Regions from separate parts of the Dethiothermospora halolimnae genome, predicted to be linked through region 2. Evidence: riboswitches for the same ligand, from Rfam matches in the RefSeq annotation. Region 2 holds a riboswitch; the other holds the start of a gene.
What was found. Region 2 has a riboswitch for lysine ahead of lysA (diaminopimelate decarboxylase). Riboswitches for the same ligand answer to the same signal wherever they lie in the genome.

Region 1 (10,173 bases), on a different contig from region 2:
ACTATAACTTGCTATAGCCCCTGGTTCTGAACCATAATAACTTTCATCATATGCCATAATAACAATAAAGTCTGCATACTCTCCAAGTTTTTCATAGTCATATGAACCATGCCATCCCACTTTTAACCCATTGGGATTAGCTGCAACTGCTACCGATAATTCCTTGCCTTCAGGTAAATGTTTTTTTACTAACTTAGTGAACTCCAGATATTCATCCCTATCAGCACCTGTTAAATTTTCTAAATCAATATTTACTCCATCTAAATCATAATCTCTAATAGCTTGACCTATTTCCTTAGCTAGTTTTTCTTTATCTTCTAAAGCTTTTCTTCCCAACTCTCTATCCCAATGATTACTTAAAAAAGGGATAACTTTAATATTTCTGTCATGCATCTCTTTTATAAAATCTTCTTCTAATTTTTCTGTGATTTTCAAACTGCCATCACTATTTAGATCAAAATAACTGGGAGATATAACTTTAACAGCACCATCTGTAACCTCTACTTTATCGATATAATTATCAGGACTACCAAAATATAAGTAAGACATATTAAATTTTTGTGCCTTAGCTTCAATTTTTCTCGGTTGGTTTAAAGTTATAATTATAGTTAAAACTATTATTGCTAAAAATATCTTAGTTACCATACTATATTTCTTCACATAAAATCCCCCTTCCTTATTAGATTAAGGGATTTTATGTGCCTTTTCAACGAACAATATATGGGAACATTACCTATTATGAATTATTCTATTATTTATTTTTTAGATAAGTCTGTACTGATAGATCGGGAGATTCATATTGTATTCTTTTAATAGTTATACCAGGCTCTTTCATAAGGTCAATATCTAATTGTTCTATCCTAGTAGCTTTCTGTCTTATAACCCTAACCTTTGGTCTTAATGGAAAGTCAGGGACAACACTATCTACAACCCCATAATCTCCATTACTAAGTTTCACCAAAGTGCCCACAGGATAAGGTATTACCCGTTTCATAAATGCCTTTATGATATTATATTCAAAGTATACTCCACTATAGGCCATCATATATTCTAAAGCATCATTAGGAGAGATTCCTGGTCTATTTGGTGTATGGGATGTTAGAGTATCATAGGTATCTGCAACGGCTACTATTTTTGATAACTGGTTTATTTGTTCATTTTTTAATTTATTTGGATATCCCGTTCCATTTAGTTTTTCATGATGTTGCAATACTATAATCCGAGACACGGCATTTATATTTATACTATCCTTTAAATATTCATATCCATTTATAGTATGATGTTTAATTATTTCATTTTCTTCTTCAGTAAGTTCTTCCCTATTCTTCATAACTATATCTTTTGATATAAGAACTTTGCCCACATCATGTAACATTGTTCCCACAGCTAGGTTAAATAGTTTATCCCTATCTAAATTAAGTTCTATTCCTATGGCTAGTGCTAATGTTGTTACATTTACAGAGTGTTCATATATATAATTATCATAACTCTTTATATCCACTAAATTTATAAAAAGATCTTTATTATTAAACATATCATCTAAAATATGATTAACAGATACTTTTATTTGCTCCATAGACTTGTATTTGGTTTCTATAGCTTTTTTTCTATTTAAATTTTTCTTCTTAGAATCTACGATTCCTTTAAAATTATCCTTTGTGACTTTTATTGCTCTTTGGCGTATTTCTGGTTTAATAACATCTTCTATTTCACTATCACTATATTCATCATTTATATATATAGACATTATTCCATTTTCTCTTATTTTATTAATTAATCCTTCTGTTAACTTCACATCCTTTGATAATAAAACCCTACCTTCTATATTGTAAATTGTTTTTCCTAATCTAGTTCCCTCTCTTACACAATTAATGGGCACTAATCTCATACCTTCACTACCTTCCAATGCTATAATCTCTAGTCAATACATTACTTAAGTACTATAATTATATAGTACAATTATACTATATAACTAATTTTAAAGCCATAGTTTATTATTTTCGACATTTTATTTATTGTAGTATTACAATATTCTTAACGTATAAAGAATGTAGTTAAAGAAATAGTTGGAGGATCAGGTAGCCTCCAACTGTTTTTATTTATATTCTTACATCCACTTTTTTCCCAAGTATAAATATGGTTGTTATTAATGCCACAATTGAAATCGGCAGTACTAAATAAATAGATAACCCAAATCCTGCTGGTATATATCCGAATAATATAGTAATAATTCCCACTGTAATAGCATAATACATTTGGGTCTTTGTATGTTCTATGTGATCACAGGCAGTTCCCATAGACGATAATATAGTTGTATCAGAAATTGGAGAACAATGGTCTCCAAAAATAGCGCCGGTTAACACCCCACTGGCAACCACTATTACATAGCCGTTTTCCGGAGAAATGGCATATGCAAGTGGGATAGCTAAGGGCATTAATATCCCCATTGTTCCAAATGATGTTCCCGTTGAAAAAGATATAACAGATGCTAATATAAATATAATGGATGGTAGTATAAATTTAGGTATAGTTTCAGATAAAATAGACACCAGATAATCAGCGGTTCCTAGCTCTGTTATAACACTACTTAGTGACCATGCTAATAATAAAATAACCGCTGTTATTATTAGTGATTTTACTCCCTGCATCCAATAGTCTATAGCCTCCTGTAGTGTAAATATTTTCTGAACTACCCCCATTATTATGGAAACTATTCCAGCCAGTAATGCCGATTGAAACAATACAATACTAGCATCTGCTACTCCAAAAGTAACCCTTAATGCTTCAAATGAGTAGGGATTATTTTTTAATAATTCAATTAGCCTGCTATTATCTCCATTTAATATTGCATTATACCCATTGTAATAAAAACCTATTAATGCTCCAAATATTAATACAGAAACGGGTATAATAGCATTCCAAATATTTAATTTTATTCCTTCTTTAGGTTCCACTTCTGTCATTTCAGAGGATGCCATTGGACTAGCTTTCTTAGATAACACTTCTCCCGTTTTTTGAGCTCTTCTTTGGGCCCTTAACATTGGTCCAAATTCCCTTAATGTTAAGGATGTAACAACGATAAAGATTAACATTAATATATTATAGAATCTAAATGGTATTGTTTCAATAAATATGTTATAAGCATTAACATCTTGTCCTATAATATCATATCCTTCTTTTATCAAACTAACCTCATACCCAATCCAAGTGGATATAAGTGCTAATCCTGCTATTGGTGCTGCAGTTCCATCTACAATAAAAGCTAGCCTTTCCCTAGAAATTTTCAACTTGTCTGTAACTGGCCTCATAATAGGACCCACTATTAAAGAATTGGCATAATCATCAAAAAACACCAGTAGCCCTAAAAGCCAAGTTATTATCTGAGCACTTCTTGGTCCCTTTGCCCGTTTTGATAATTTTTCTGTTATAGCCTTTGCTCCTCCCATTTTAGTTATTAGAGTGATTACTCCACCTATAGCAAGACATTGTAGTATTATACCAGCATTCCAAGGATCTGATAAAGATCCTATTAATTTGTCTATTATCAATAAAAAACTATCCACTATAATAATAAGTATATTAGAATTACCTAAACTTAATAAAATAGCTCCTGTAAATATTCCTATAAATAAAGATATTATAACATTTTTTGTTATAAACGCAAGTAATATAGCTATAAGGGGTGGCAAAATAGTTAAAATTCCAAACCTTTCTGCGGTTTCCTCTACTCCATCTGCTGCGACAGCTATTCCTGTACTTGAAATAAACATTAATAAGACTAAAACTAAAATAATTTTTTTATTCATAACTTCTCCTCCTCTTCTTTTTATGAGAAGAGTCAACCACAGTATTGCTTATTTTAATAAGTGCATATAGTTTTATATATCTAAATTTAACAACAAAAAAGACCCTGAGCATTATCAAGGTCTAAAATACAAAATAACTATATTTTAATACAATGGTAGCTCTCCACAAAACATCTTGTGACAGTTCTGCATATATTTTATACAGAACCAGATATACACCCTTAAAGCATCAGATGTATCCTTCGGCAATCTTTCCTTTCCTATTACTTCACAGCGCTTACCTCCATAATAGTACTGATAAATATTGCACCTCTACATTTTTATTTAATTATTATCGTAGGATATTATACAACATATATTTCTTTAAGTCAATAGATTATTCGGTTTTATAAGGCCAGTCAATAATACCTCCCAAATCATAAACATTATTATATCCTAGTTCAAGTAAAATATTGGCAGCCTTTTTACTTCTTCGCCCCGACCTACAATAAACGATAATCTCCTTGTTTTTATCTTTGACTACTTCATCTATTTTTTCTTCTAAAACATCCAATGGAACCAATATACTACCCTCTATATGTTTTTCATTATATTCTTCCTTAGTTCTAACATCAATAAGGAACACATCATCATTTTTTTCTAACATTTTCTTTGCGTCCTCTGGAGTTATTTTTTGATAATTTCTATCCTTTCCATTGATTGTGGCTAAGGATATTATTAATATTAATACTAGAGCTATTGCTATAATAATTAATCTTTTCATAAACAGTCTCCTCTCCTATTATTAATATATCCTTTATACCCATAATATATAATATATAAACAATTAATAGTGTACATGAACTAACCAAAACTTTATCCCCTTATTACTCCACCCTAAGTCCCAAGGAACCCTGTATCTATCTGTATTATGGGAGTTAACTAAAGTATACCCCTTAGAGTCAGCTCCCGATACTACAGATATATGGGTTACCTTACCATTTTTGCCATAGGCGACAAAATCTCCTGGAAGTAGCTTATAGGCAGCCTTATATACTTTTTCATATGAACCACTGGCCACTACAGAAGCCCTACCACTATAAATCATATAACTTTTAAATCCATGGGCATTTACCCAGGCTTTACTTCCCCCTCCATCATATTTCCAAGTATAATTCTTTTTAAAACCCCCACCTTCATATAACATTTGGGATGCAAAGTTAGCACAATCGCCACCTAGAGGGTTGTAGTCCTTATACTTTTTGTTATATTTATAACCGTACTCTTCATCACTGGCAGCACCACAGTATTTATCAATATATTCTAATGCCTTTTTCCTCCTATTATTTATATTTGATAAATCCCTTGATTTATGATTAACTATATATTCTTTTATTTTTTCAGCTTTGATATCATTCAAATTTAATGAATCTGCAAATGGGTCTGTGTACCACTCTCTAGTTATAACCCATTTATCCTCTTGTTTTTCTAAATCTATAGAATGGTATGTTCCAATCCGAAACATATTCTCAGTATCTTTTTCATTTATATAAAAATATTTATACTCAGTTGATGCTAGAAAGTTAATTCTATATCCACTTTTTCTTTTAGTTATATTCCTTATTACAACATCAGAGTCAATATCTGAAAAACTTATATTTTGTTTATCGGACCATATTTTAATATATTTTAATTTTTTCATCTCATGTTCGTATGCCCAAATTCCATATTTTTTTTCCCTATCATATAGATACTTTAATGAATCCACATCCCCCTTAAGTAAAGCTTTGTTTCTTATATCAAATATTTCATCAACAGTACTCTGAACGTCATCATCCAATGAAACTACATGTATTACTTCATCATAATTTAGTAAAATTAAACTTAAAAATATTAAAACAATTGATAATACAAATATTCTAATTACGTTCTTCTTTTTTATTAATATAATCATTTCTCTACCCCCAAACAATTCTCATAAAATTATATGTATTATATTAATAAAATAGACGAAAAAAAGAGACCATTTTTGGTCTCTTAGTTTACCTTTTCAAGTATCTTTAGACAAAGTAAGCAAAATGATCTCTACTATTTTGATAGCTCAACTGCCAATTTAGAACCTACCGCCGCATTATTATATACTAATTGGATATTAGATTCTAAACTTTTACCTTTAGTTACAGTCTTGATTTTGTCTAATAAGAATGGAGTGGCCTCTTTACCACCTATCCCCTTTTCGTCAGCTTCTTTAACTGCTTTTTCTATTGCATTGTTTATAGTATCATAATCCATCTGATATTCTTCTGGAATAGGATTACCTATTACTAAACCACCATTAAGCCCTAAATCCCATTTAGCATTAATAATGTTAGCTAGTTCCTTTTCATTTTCTACTTTAAAATCAACATTAAAACCACTTTTTCTAGTAAAAAATGCTGGAAACTCATCGGTTCCAAATCCCACTACAGGAACACCATTGGTTTCTAAATATTCCAATGTAAGCCCTATATCAAGTATTGACTTGGCTCCTGCACAAACCACAGCTACATTAGTTTTAGCAAGTTCCTGTAAGTCTGCTGATATATCAAAGGTTTCAGTAGCTCCCCTATGTACACCACCTATACCCCCTGTTGCAAATACCTTTATACCAGCTAAAGCTGAAATAATCATAGTTGATGCAACAGTAGTGGCACCATTTAAGCCATTAGCAACCACATAGGGTAAATCCCTTCTACTAGTTTTTAAAATATCAGTTCCTTTACCTAAATATTCAAGTTCCTCCTCACTAATACCAACCTTCAATTTACCATCCAATATAGCTATAGTGGCAGGAACTGCGCCATTTTCTCTAACTATTTCTTCTACTTTCTTTGCTGTTTTAACATTCTGTGGATAGGGCATACCATGGGATATTATTGTTGATTCCAAAGCAACAACTGGTTTCCCTCCATCTATAGCCTCTTTTATATGGGGTTTAATATCTAAATATTTTTCTAACATATTCTCAACTCCTTAATTTTTTTATTAATATTTTCAACACTTATATTGGGATTTATTGTATCTTCATGGGACAAAGCTAGTATCGATGATGTCATAGAAAATACAGAACTATAATGGATATTATAATTATTTATATAACTATATATTAACCCCGCCATAAATGCATCCCCTGCTCCTGTGGCATTAACTACATTTATTTTTGGCGACCTAATAATTCCCTTTGTATTTTCATCACCATAAAACACACCATCTTCTCCCAAACTAATAAATACTTTTTTCACACCTTTTTGTAAAAAATAGTCTAAGGCTTTATTTAAATCCTCTTCCTTATTAATTTTGATACCTGACAATGCTTCAGCTTCTATCTTATTAGGTTTAATTGTATGAAACTTCCCAATTAGATCTTTTACTTTTTTGCATTTTGTAGTAGATACGGCATCAAGAAAAAACACTTTATCATTAAAATTTGATAAAATATATTCAATAACTTCATAATCTATATTGGTATCTATAACAACTATCTTAGATTTATTTATAATACTGTTCTTTTGCTTAATATAATCCACATTCATCTGAGAGAAATTATCCATATCAGATATGGCAACCTTCATATCTCTATTTTCATCTAAAATTGATAAATAAGTAGATGTATTTCCATTGATCACGAGACAGTTATCCATATCAATACCTGCCATTCTACACTCCTTAAGGATTCTCTTTCCATATAAATCATTCCCTAAGACAGATATTAACTTTGTCTTTATTCCTAATTTAGTTGTATTTTCCGCTATATTTCTCCCAACACCACCTAATGAAGTCTTTACACTTCCAGGATTGGAATCATTTAATATTAATTTATTACCTGTAAATCCCTGTATATCAATATTAGTTCCACCTATAACGGTTATATATCTTTCTTCATTTAAGATATACCCTTTTCCTTTTATATGGCCTTTTTTTATAAGATTACCTATATGGACAGCTACAGATGATCGTGTTATACCAAGTTCTTTGGCCAATTGTTGTTGAGATATAAGTGGATTGCTTCGTAAAATATTTAATATTTCTTTTTCTCTACTCGTCATAAAATCACCAACTTTTGTTTAATTAATAAACTTATGTTTATATTATACCCCAATGGTTTAAATTTTGCAAGAAAAAAATCGGGATAAACTATAAAATAGTTTATCCCGATTTTCTTTGAGTAATTCTATCTACTGACTAATTCTTTTAATTTCTCTTCTATATATTCTTTTATTTCAATTTCCCCTATATATGTATTATCATCGGTAAAACTTGGCCTTACCCTAAAGAAATTTATTACAAGTTTATTATCCTTTATTACATACTCTTGTTTATGAAGGGGCGCAAATATTACTTCTAACTCTTCATACTTATCACTATCAATTTTGTCAACTAAATCTTCTAAATTCAATTTTTTTATAGGCTGTACCATTGAATTAGTGTACTCTAAATCCTCCATCATCCAAAGATTGTTATTCCAGAATTTACTTTCTTTTTTATTTTTGCTTGATAGAAGTTCTCTATTGGTTACAGCACTTAACACCTTTCTTACTGATTCAGCATCAAATTCATCATCATATGTAATAGTCAAACCTTCCATGTTTGCTATATCAGTAAGATATTTTTCTGAAACTTTTTGTCTTTCACTTGTTGATTGCCAAAAAAACAGCATAGCTTCTACTACTTCTAAGTTTGTTTTAATGCTCTGTACCATCTAAAACAGCTCCTTTCAATTTATAATCCCAAAGTAATTCTATCATATTTATACCAATATATTAATTATTAATTCGTAACAAAATAAAATTTCAATATCTAAATTTCTGTCTAGTATAAATAAAATTAGATCTATGGATGTGTATAGATAGTATATCTACCTCTGGATGGTTTTCTGAAGTAAAAGGTATGTTATTTCCTAAAGCTAAGTTACCGCCAGCATATAAACCTGAATAATTCACAAAAGCTTCATCTAATAGTTTTTCCTCCATTAAATAATAGAATATTGTGGGAGATTCCACAGCTAGATTATCTATCCCCATATCCTTTAAAGCCTTCATTCCTTTTTTTATATCAATTTTATAGTTGTCCCCTGAAACTATTATTATAACTTCATTCTTTCTTTTATCTATAGTACTCTGAATATTACCTTCCCCCGCTAAAACTTTAATATAAGACCTATTTATATTTTCTTTAATATATTTAAAACCTTCACCGGTTGTCATGATACAAATAGGTATTTCTTTTCTTTCGAATAATACATGGTCAAATGGTATCATTCTTCCCCGTCTAGAGATTATAATATTCCACGGTATAGGCTTTTTATTTAAAATATCCCCTCTAGCTTTAACTAAATCTAGGTCGTATACATGTCCTGATATGTTTTCTTCCACATTTAAAGTTCTTGTACCTAAAACTACACCATCTGAATATGTCCTTAATAAATTGACCATCCAAAGGTCCGCTAAGCCCCCATATGGATCTCCTTTATTCCCTTTTGATATAAGGGTACTTTTTAAACCATTATTAAATCCCAGTTTGCCATCCATGGTTAATACAATGCTACTGTACACATATGGTCTATGCCCTAAACTATTAGGAAAATAAATTGAGCCATATACTTCAGAAATCTTCTTAGGAATTTTAATATTAGATGCCCATTTATCTAATATTTTATTATTAGTATATATTCTATTTAATTTAATTTTTTCTTTTGGAAATTCTATATGTGGTAATTTCATAAACATCATCCCTTAAATATATTAAAAAACAGACTCAAAATGAATATACCCGTTGAGTCTGTTTTCTATTCATATTAACTTTTTATAATAAATTCATCAAATTTGTATTTTTCTAAAGGACTAAGCTTCACATTAATAAGATTATCTTTATGTACATATGCTAACTTTGTATATGATATTAATATCCAAGGCATATCAGCCATAATTTTTTTCTCAATATGTTTATATGCTTCAATTCGTTTTCTAGGATTTATAATTTTTTTTGCATCCTCTAGTAAACTTAACACTTCTTCATTTTTATATTTTCCAAAATTAGTGAAATTTTCAGGGTTAACAAGGGGTTGTAGGAAATTATCAGGATCTCCTGTATCTGCAATCCAACCTATGGAATAAATATCACATCTATTAATATTATCTACAGAAATATAATCTCCCTCTGCAACAATACATTCCACTTCAATGCCTATATCTTTCAAATCCTTTATCACATAATCTATATGTTTACCGTTATTCCCCTTATATGTTAGAACCTTTAATTTTTCCTTATTTTTATAATACCCTTCTTCTTTTAATATTTTTTTTGCCCTATTTTTATTATAGGATAAGTTAGGTAATCGATCATTGTCAAT
Region 2 (10,173 bases):
GGAGCTAAAGTTGAGACATATAAAGACCATAGAATAGCTATGTCCCTTGCAATAGCCTCTTCGATAGCAGATGGAGAGTCGGAAATTGATAATATTGATAGTATAGATATATCTTTTCCTGGATTCTTTGATTTGTTAAATAAAATAAAGTAGTAAATTTAATTTTTATTAATTTGATTTTTACATATAAAAGAATTATAATTTTATACAGTGGGATTAATTTCCTAGGAAATAGATATAATTATTACTAAAATTTTATTTTAATATATTAAATTAAACTATACCTAAGGAGGAATAATAATGAAGACTAAGTTACCAGTGGCTTTATCTAACAGACATGTTCACTTATCACAAGATGACATTAAAGAATTATTTGGGGAAGGTTATGAGCTTACAAGAATAAAGGACTTATCTCAACCAGGACAGTTTGCTTGTGATGAAAAAGTTGATTTAGTTGGACCAAAAAGAACTATAAAAGGGGTTAGAGTATTAGGACCTGCAAGGGGTAAAACTCAAGTTGAAGTTTCTTTATCAGATGGATTCACTTTAGGATTAACTCCACCTGTTAGAGATTCAGGAGACATAAAAGAAAGTCCAGGGGTTAAATTAGTGGGACCTAAAGGGGAAGTAGATATTGAAGAAGGAGTTATTGCAGCTGCAAGACATATACATATGCATACAGATGATGCAGAGGAATATGGAGTAAAGGATAAAGATAGAGTTAAAATAAAAATGGAAGGAGAAAGAGGACTAGTTTTTGATAACGTTTTAATCAGAGTAAGTCCTAAATATGCCCTTGAAATGCATGTTGATGTTGAAGAGGGAAATGCAGCAGGAATTAAAAATGGAGATATGGTTGAATTAATAAAATAATTGGAGGTAATGAATATGAATGTAGCATCAATGATTGATCACACTATATTAAAGCCTGATACTACAAGGGAAAAAGTTAAGAAGGTTTGTGAAGAGGCAAGGGAACATAAATTTGCTTCAGTATGTGTTAATCCATACTATGTAAGTTATGTTAAAGAACTTCTTGACGGTACAGATGTTAAAGTTACATCTGTTATAGGATTTCCATTAGGTAGTTCCATAAAAGAGGTAAAAGCATTTGAATCTGAAAAAGCAATTGAAGATGGTGCTGATGAATTAGATATGGTTATAAACATAGGTGCCCTTAAGGACAAAGAAGATGATGTTGTAAGGGAAGATATTAAAGCAGTAGTTGATGCAGCAAAAGGAAAGGCAATAGTAAAGGTTATAGTAGAAACATGCCTATTAACAGAAGAAGAAAAAATAAGAGCTTGTAAGATATCTAAAGAAGCAGGAGCTGACTTTGTTAAAACATCAACTGGATTTAGTACAGGTGGTGCAACTGTGGAAGATGTAAAGCTTATGAGAGAAACTGTTGGAGAGAAGATGGGAGTTAAAGCTTCAGGGGGCGTAAGAGATATCAATAAAGCTAAAGAGATGATAGAAGCAGGGGCAACTAGAATAGGAGCCAGTTCATCTGTAGCAATAGCAGAGGGTAAAGAATCAGATGAAGGTGGATATTAATAAGAAAGTTTAACTTTTAAATTTTGGGTATAAAATATGTATACTAAAATAATAAGGGAGTGTATATATGGGCGACTCAAAAATAAAAGTTAATGATAATGGTTCACTATTAGTGGATAAAAATATAAAATTAATCGATGGAGAAGGCAACGAAATAAAGACAAATGGCAACTATTATCTTTGTCGTTGTGGACTATCGAAAAATAAGCCTTTTTGTGATGGCTCCCATAAGGGAAAATTCCAAGATAAAGTAAGAGCTAAATAATAAAAGCCACTCTAAAATGATTAATCATTTTAGAGTGGCTTTTATTATTTTGTACAAAAAATGGTTAAAAGAATAAATTTATTTATAATATGCGAAAAATGAATAAAAAGATTATGATGTTTACAAATTAATGAATAAGTATTATACTATAATAATTAAAAAAAAGAATGGAGAGATATTATGAATAAGTTAATATATGTTATACCACCTATTGATCATAATAAAGAATCTTTATTAGAGATTATAACTTCTCATCCACAAATAAAGTTTGTGTCTTTAATGGGAGTGGATCTTGGGGGAAATGCCACCGAAGAAAAAATACCTATAGAAGAGTTTGGGAACAATATAAAGAGTTTTTTAAAATCTGGCATTCAAACCGATGGTTCAAGTGTAGTTTTACATGATATAGCGGTATTAAATAATGCTAGAGTAGACTTAGTTCCAGATCTATCGGTCAATTGGTTTGTTGACTATAATTATGATCATATCTATGAAGGTACAAATTTACCTGTGGGAACTTTAAAAATACCATCTTTTTTAGTTCATAATGGAAAGAAAGTTGATTCTAGGTCTATTTTAATGAAAGCTACAGACCATTTTAAAGATAGTATAAAAAAAATATTGAAAAAAAATTCAGAGTTTTTAAATAAAATAGATATAAAGAATTATGATGATATTGACGAAATACTGTTGACTGCTGCAACTGAATTAGAGTTATGGGTTAAAACACCCGATGATAAAGCAAATATAGAAGAACTTTCAACTTCTCAAAGGTTAAAGGAACAATATTGGAAAAGAACAGTTGGAACGGTTAGAACTGCTTTGGAAAAGTCCATAATATTATTAGAGAAATATGGATTTGAACCAGAAATGGGTCATAAAGAAGTTGGGGGAGTAACTAGTAAAATAGGAATATCAGGGAAAACCAATTACGTTATGGAACAGCTTGAAATAGACTGGAAGTATAGTGATCCCATTCAAGCCGGAGATAACGAAATTATTATTAGGGAATTAGTTGAAGATGTATTTACCTATCATGGATTGGAAGTTACATTTGAAGCCAAACCTTTAGCAGGGGTAGCAGGAAGTGGAGAACATACCCACGTTGGAGTTTCTGTAAGATTAAAAGATGGAACAATTAAAAATCTTTTCTCTCCTAAAGATATGGAAAAAGATTATCTAAACGAATTTGGCTATGGGGCTTTAATGGGAATATTAAAAAATTACGAGGTAATAAATCCATTTATTACTTCTTTAAACAATGCTTTTAAAAGGTTAAAACCAGGATTTGAGGCACCGGTTTGCATTGTAACCTCGTTAGGGGAAAGTGCTAACAATCCAACTAGAAATCGTTCTGTTCTGGTGGGGGTTATTAGAGATTTGGAAAATAGGTTGGCTACGAGATTTGAAGTACGTTCCCCAAATCCTTTGTCAAATACTTATTTGGTAATAGCTACAATATATCAAGGGATCTTAGATGGGATCTTAGCAGTAGTTAATAGTAATAAAAATATAAAGGAATTGGAAAAAGAAATTTCGAAGAAACCAGGGGAAGAGGGGTTCTATCTAGAAAAATCTAGACAGTATAGAAGCGAAGAAAATGTATTTGAGTACTATAGTGAAGAAAAAAGAAATGAAGTTTTTGGGTATCATCCTTCAACAGTATGGGAAAATCTAAAGAACTTAGATTTATATGTTGAAAAGATAAATGTATTGTTAAGGGGAGATGTTTTTACTAAAGAAATAATTCACTCTTTCAAACTAAGTACCTTGGATAGATGGATAATGGAACTTAGAAACAGAATACTATTAGATAATATGGAGCTTTTAAGGTCTTGTGTGAAACTTCACGATAATGAGGATGTAACTGATTTAGATGTGGTAATGTGGGAAAAAATTCATGGACTAAAACTTTATCTTATGAAAAATAGTTTAGATAGGAAATCATTATTTACCAAGATCAAAGATGCTTTAGATAATAAGAATTATGAACTGGCATCAAATTTACAGCTTGAAATGGATGGAAAGATAATGGAACTTAGAAATTTATATGATGAATATAGTAAAAATTTATTTTAATTAAATTACTGGAGGAATTTTGATTTTAATGTAGAAGTAGTAATATAGTATAAAATAATCATTAAAGTATAAGGAGGAAATAACTTGTCGAAAGTTATATTGAAACATTTAGATAATAAAAAATTGGTGTGTCCTTTATGTGATAAAGATGATGAATTTGAGCATAGGGATAATATTGATTTGTCAAGGGATGAGCCCTATGTTAGCACAAGATATGTGCAAACAGATATGATATTTTGTTCATGTGGTTGGACAATGTTTTTAAAAGATGTAGAGGTTAAAAGTACATTTTGGAGCGATAAAAAAGATAAAGTGAATTATAATGAGATAATAGTAAATAGAGAATAGTATACAGAAAGCCCCTAACATAATCTAAGAAAGAGTTAGGGGTTTTTTATATATAATTCTTTAGAGAAGATTATAAATACTGGCTTTGATACAAAAAATGTTGAAAAAAGAAATAAATAACTTATGTTATGGAAAAAAATGACGATAATAATAGGGGATATAAAAATTAGTGTTAACTAATGGGGTTATAAAATCATTAATAAGATATAATAGACTTATCAATGGGAGGAAACGGTTAACATGAAAGAAAAAATGGTAATATTAAGTGGGGAGTTAATAGGGGAAGTTTTATCTAGAAATATTTATGATAGCAAAGGGACTTTAGTAGTGTCAAAGAATACCACTATAAATGAACGGATATTATATAAAATGGAAAATTTTAATATAGGCAGTTTATATATTTATGATAAAGAAGAATTTGAGAACAAAGATGAATTAAATTTTAAAGAATTAAAGAAAGAATATAAGGAAGGTATAAGAAATATAAAGGATATAATTGAAAATCTTACAGCAGGGAAAGATATGACAGAGGAAGAAATATTAGGGACATTTGATTTTATGGATTCTAGGACATATGGCAATAACCTAATAATAGCATGTGTAGAAAGTCTTAAGGATATAGATGATTATACATATACCCATAGTGTCAATGTGGCTTTATATGCCATGTTAATTGGGAAATGGTTAAAACTTAGACAAACAGATATCAAAAAAATAATTTTAGCTGGACTCTTACATGATATAGGTAAAAGTAAGACTCCACCACATATCTTAAATAAAAGGGGGAGGCTATCACCCCATGAATTTGAAGAAATGAAGAAACATACAATACATGGATATAATATTTCAAAAAACGTTTACAATATTGATAAAAATGTACAACAGGCTGTTTTAATGCATCATGAGAGAATAGATGGATGTGGTTATCCATTGGGAGTAAAGGGGAACCAGATAGGTTTATATGCAAGAATAATAGCCGTTGCAGATGTGTATGACGCACTTACATCTAAAAGAGTTTACAAGGATAAGATGACCCCATTTAAAACCTTTGATGAAATGATAAAAATGGGATATGGTCATTTTGATGCAAAGATTATGCTAACTTTTTTTAATAATTTAACAAATTATTATTTAGGTTCAAAGGTTAAAATGGATTCGGGAGAAATAGGTAAGGTTGTATATGTTTATCCTTATAATACTTTTAAGCCAGTGGTGAAGACTGAAAGGGCAATAATAGATTTATTATCAAAGGGAAAAGATGATATATCGGAAATTATATGTGAATAAGAATACAAAATGAATATAATTAAGGACTGGATATCCAGTCCTTAATTATATAGGAAAAAATAAAATTTTTTTGGACACTTTTGGTGTTTTATCCGTTATATAAGTGAAGGCAGCAATCGAGGGGGAAGGATTTTATGAATATTTACCTAGTTTATGAGAAGTATAATAGGGATTTTATAGCATATGCAAAGTCTATTACTAAAAATAAGGATAAAGCTTTGGATTTAGTACAGGATGCTTATATATCGGCTATAGAAAGGGAAGAAATATTTAATGTTATGAATGAATATCAAATCAAAGGGTGGTTTTTCACAACAATAAAAAACAAAAACATTGACAATATAAGGAAAGGGAGAAAAATGACATATTTAGATAATGAAGAAATATTTGGTGGAATTGAAACCTTTGAGGAAAAATTAATAATGAAAGAAGTACTAAATAAACTACCTAAAAAGAATAAAGAGGTATTAGTGCTTAAATATGAAATGAATCTAAATAGTAGAGAAATAGGTAAAATTCTTAAAATATCACCTTCTACAGTAAGGTCTCGATTGAGTAAATCATTAGAATTGTTAAAAAATATATTATAGGGGGTATTTAAATGTCAAAAGTTACAAATATAGGCTTATTAGATGTTAGAAATATTAAAAAGGATCTAGCAGAAAAGATCACGAAAATTTCAAATGTAGGATTATTGATAGAGAGCGATGAATCCCAAGAGTTATTACAAGATTGCAAAAAGAGTAATGTGGGAACTACACTGAAGTTAAGCGGAGAAATAAATACAATAAAGCAAAATGGTGATATTGAATTAGATAGGGAGTACTTAGAAGGAATTTTGGAACCTGTAATTATTTTAGTAAATGGTAATTTAACAATTAAAGAGGATGTAGATTCAAAATTAATAAATGATAGAATATATTCTGTTGTAATAAATGGAACACTGATATGTAGGAAAAATTTATTAGGAAGTATTCAGTCTAAAGGTATAGTAAATGGTGATGTTTTAGGATATAAAAAGGGATATAATTTCATAAGTGAAAATATTAAGCTAAATGACAGATTTTTAAAGGGATTAAAGCCAAATAGTAAATTAGCCTTTAATAGATTACAAATAACTGAAGAAATTGATATGGAATTATTACAAGAGAAGATAGCAAATATTGATATATTAGGTGAATTAATTATTGTAGATTCATATGAAGATGAAATTCCACAATATATAGATGAATATTATTCGATAAATAAAACTGTAATTCCTAAAGGTGCTAAATATATAGAAGAAGATATAAAACTAGATGATAGCTTAATAAAAAAATATAATGGTGATATTGTGTATGTGGATGGAGAGGTGGAGCTATACCTAGAAGAGGATATAGAGGCTAATGATCATATAAAAACTTTGATATGTTCAAAAGTTATATGTGATGAAAAAGGCTATAATATCATTAAGGACTGTCTAGATGAAGAGGTAGAAATAGAAATAATTAAAGGAAAATTATTAAAGAATATTAGTAAGATGACATTGGAAGGTTATTTAGAAGAAGAACTAACTATAAAGAATATGGGAAAATTGGTTATAGGAGGAAATCTTAATTGGGATAAATTTAATAAAAATGTTCAATCCATAATAAATTATGGACTTATTGAAGTACCAAAGGATAAGATTAATATTGTTAAAGCCAAGGTCAAAGATAATTGTGGAAAAATTAAAACTTCAGAAGACAATACCGATGATTTACAGGGGGATGAGAAAATACTATACTCTAATATGGGAGAATTAAAACTCTAGAGCTTTAATTTATCAAATTAAAATGAATATTTTTATTGACATTTCAAATTTAGTATGTTAGAGTATTAATCAATTCAACAAATGAATAGCAATGTGGTGTAGAGGCCGCGGTATGTCAAGAGTACTATAATATTTGGTATTTATAGGAAAGGGGCTATCGCCGAAGTATATAGTTTAGCTATATGCTGGGGCTATGTTTAATAAGCATAGTACTGTCACTGAGAGATTACCCAATTTTTCAGTGGAGCACTGGTCACATTGAGGGAAAGGTGTCTGTATAAAACAGCTATGAGTCCTTTTGCTCATAGCTGTTTTTTTATTGGATAAAAAAGTTAACTTTTTATAGAAATTATATATTCACCGATAGATATGTAGTGACTAGGCATGCTTAGTTCAGGTTTAAAGCCTAATAACATAAATTAATAATAATATATATATTGATAAGTAAATCAAAGGATAAAAATAGAAAGTGGTGATCTAAATGAAACTTTTTGGAACAATGGAAATCAATAACAAAGGTCATTTGAAGATTGGTGGATGTGATGTAGTTGATTTGACTAATAAGTATGGAACACCAGCTTATGTGGTGGACGAGGACTTAGTTAGGGAAAGATGTAAGTTATTTAAATCAAATTTTTCTTATAAAAAAATGGACACTGAAGTAATTTATGCATCTAAAGCCTTTCTTAATATAGCAATGTGTCAACTTGTAAAAGAGGAAGGTTTGTCATTGGATGTAGTATCCGGAGGGGAGCTATATACTGCAATCAAAGCAGATTTTCCAGTTGAAAAAATATATATGCATGGAAACAATAAGACAATAGAAGAGCTAACTATGGCTATAGAGGCTGGAGTAGGAAGAATAATAGTTGATAACAGACAGGAACTAGAGCTAATAGAAAGCCTATGTGAATCATTAAATAGCAAAGTAGATGTTTTATTAAGGGTCAATCCTGGAATTGAAGCCCATACCCATGAATATATAAAAACTACTAAAAATGATTCTAAATTTGGTGAAAGTATTTTTAGTGAAGAAATTTATAAAATAATTAATAGAATCAACAATAGTTCCCATATGGAATTCAAGGGACTTCATAGTCATATAGGTTCACAAATATTTCAGGAAAAATCTTTTTACGAACAAAGTGAAGTGATGTTGAAATTTGTAAAAAAAATCAAGGAAAAATGTGATGTAAGGGTTAAGGAATTAAACTTAGGTGGTGGATTTGGTATTTATTATTCTGAAGGAGATACCCCTATGAAACTAAATGAATTTCTTAAAAATATGCTGGAGAATATTGAAGATAAAGCTAAAGAATTAAGTATAACAGTTCCAAAGATTATGATTGAACCGGGAAGATCAATCGTGGCTAATGGAGGAACTACACTATACAGGGTTGGGGGAACTAAAAAGACATATGGAGGGAAACATTATATATTTGTTGATGGTGGTATGAACGATAATCCAAGAACAGCTTTGTATGGAGCACAATATGAGGCAGCCATTGCTAATAGAATGACAGAATCCCATGAAGATATCTATACAATATCAGGGAAATGCTGTGAATCTGGAGATATGATTGTGAAAGATATTAATTTACCCCACCCAAATGTAAATGATGTGGTAGCAGTTTTTAGTACAGGAGCATATAACTATAGTATGTCTAGTAACTATAATAGACTACCAAGACCCCCAGTTATATTTGTAAAAGATAAAGAAAGTAGATGTGTGGTTAAAAGAGAAACCTATGAGGATCTAATAAAAAATGACTTAGCTATTTAACAGGAGGGATATTATTGAATACAGTAGTACAAAAGTATGGAGGTACTTCGGTTAAAACAATAGAGAGGATGGAGCATATTGCCGATAAAGTAATTCATAAAATAAATAAAGGCTATAATGTGGTCCTTGTGGTTTCTGCCATGGGTAAAACCACTAATCGTCTTATAGAAATGGCTAAATCTATTTCTACTAATCCAAGTAAAAGGGAACTAGACATGCTTATGTCTACTGGAGAGCAAGTTTCAATATCCCTTTTATCCATGATACTAAAGGAGAGGGGATATGATTCTATTGCATTAACAGGGTTTCAAGCTGGAATTATGACAGAAGGAATCCATACTAAGAATAAAATTACCCAAGTAAAAATAGATAATATAAAAAAACACATAAAACAAGGAAAAGTTGTAGTGGTGGCGGGATTTCAAGGAATTAATGAAACTGGAGATATAACAACTCTAGGACGGGGAGGCTCTGATACTACAGCAGTAGCTTTGGCAGCAAAACTTAAGTGTACATGCGAAATATATACCGATGTAGAAGGTATATATAGTATCGATCCTAGGGTATATCCTAAGGCTAGAAAGCTTAAATATATTAGTTATGAAGAGATGATGGAGATGTCAAGTCTAGGGGCTAAGGTTATGGAACCAAGATCAGTTGAATTAGGAAATAAATATAATGTACCTATTTATGTGGCATCTAGCCATAAGGCAACTAAAGGAACCTATATAAAGGAGTTTGATAAATTTATGGAACAGAAAAGTATAACTGGATTAAGTTTAAGTGAAAATGTATTGATGATAACAATAAATAATGTCCCATATTCACCAAAAAGTATATCTGACGTATTTGGGAAGTTAGCCAGTGAAGAAGTAAATATTGATATGATCAGTCAAACATCTCCTAGAGAAGGATATGTAAATATATCTTTCACTACATCTAAAGAAGATGAAGAAATAATTGATAGAGTCATAAATGGATTAAAAAAAGAAATTAATAATATAAAAATCCAAAAAGATACAAATATAACTAAAATATCTGTTATAGGTATGGGAATGAGAC

Region 1: linked by a shared signal. The riboswitch ahead of V6137_RS06965 (Na+/H+ antiporter NhaC family protein) and the one ahead of lysA (diaminopimelate decarboxylase) in region 2 are both predicted to bind lysine.

What each region holds. Positions count from the first base shown of each region.
Region 1 is NZ_JBAKFX010000012.1:22,182-32,354, forward strand. It holds gene V6137_RS06955 (S-layer homology domain-containing protein) at 1-660, opposite strand, end outside; gene V6137_RS06960 (HD-GYP domain-containing protein) at 752-1,906, opposite strand; gene V6137_RS06965 (Na+/H+ antiporter NhaC family protein) at 2,100-3,806, opposite strand; lysine riboswitch at 3,955-4,129, opposite strand; gene V6137_RS06970 (rhodanese-like domain-containing protein) at 4,183-4,569, opposite strand; gene V6137_RS06975 (amidase domain-containing protein) at 4,633-5,739, opposite strand; gene V6137_RS06980 (pseudouridine-5'-phosphate glycosidase) at 5,874-6,785, opposite strand; gene V6137_RS06985 (PfkB family carbohydrate kinase) at 6,779-7,870, opposite strand; gene V6137_RS06990 (TDE2712 family protein) at 7,996-8,523, opposite strand; gene V6137_RS06995 (RibD family protein) at 8,615-9,544, opposite strand; gene V6137_RS07000 (ABC transporter substrate-binding protein) at 9,619-10,173, opposite strand, start outside.
Region 2 is NZ_JBAKFX010000009.1:27,237-37,409, forward strand. It holds gene aroA (3-phosphoshikimate 1-carboxyvinyltransferase) at 1-153, shown strand, start outside; gene pduL (phosphate propanoyltransferase) at 301-873, shown strand; gene deoC (deoxyribose-phosphate aldolase) at 889-1,557, shown strand; gene V6137_RS05805 (CDGSH iron-sulfur domain-containing protein) at 1,625-1,822, shown strand; gene V6137_RS05810 (glutamine synthetase) at 2,003-3,901, shown strand; gene V6137_RS05815 (hypothetical protein) at 3,986-4,249, shown strand; gene V6137_RS05820 (HD-GYP domain-containing protein) at 4,490-5,536, shown strand; gene V6137_RS05825 (RNA polymerase sigma factor) at 5,671-6,126, shown strand; gene V6137_RS05830 (hypothetical protein) at 6,138-7,328, shown strand; lysine riboswitch at 7,420-7,588, shown strand; gene lysA (diaminopimelate decarboxylase) at 7,810-9,111, shown strand; gene V6137_RS05840 (aspartate kinase) at 9,126-10,173, shown strand, end outside.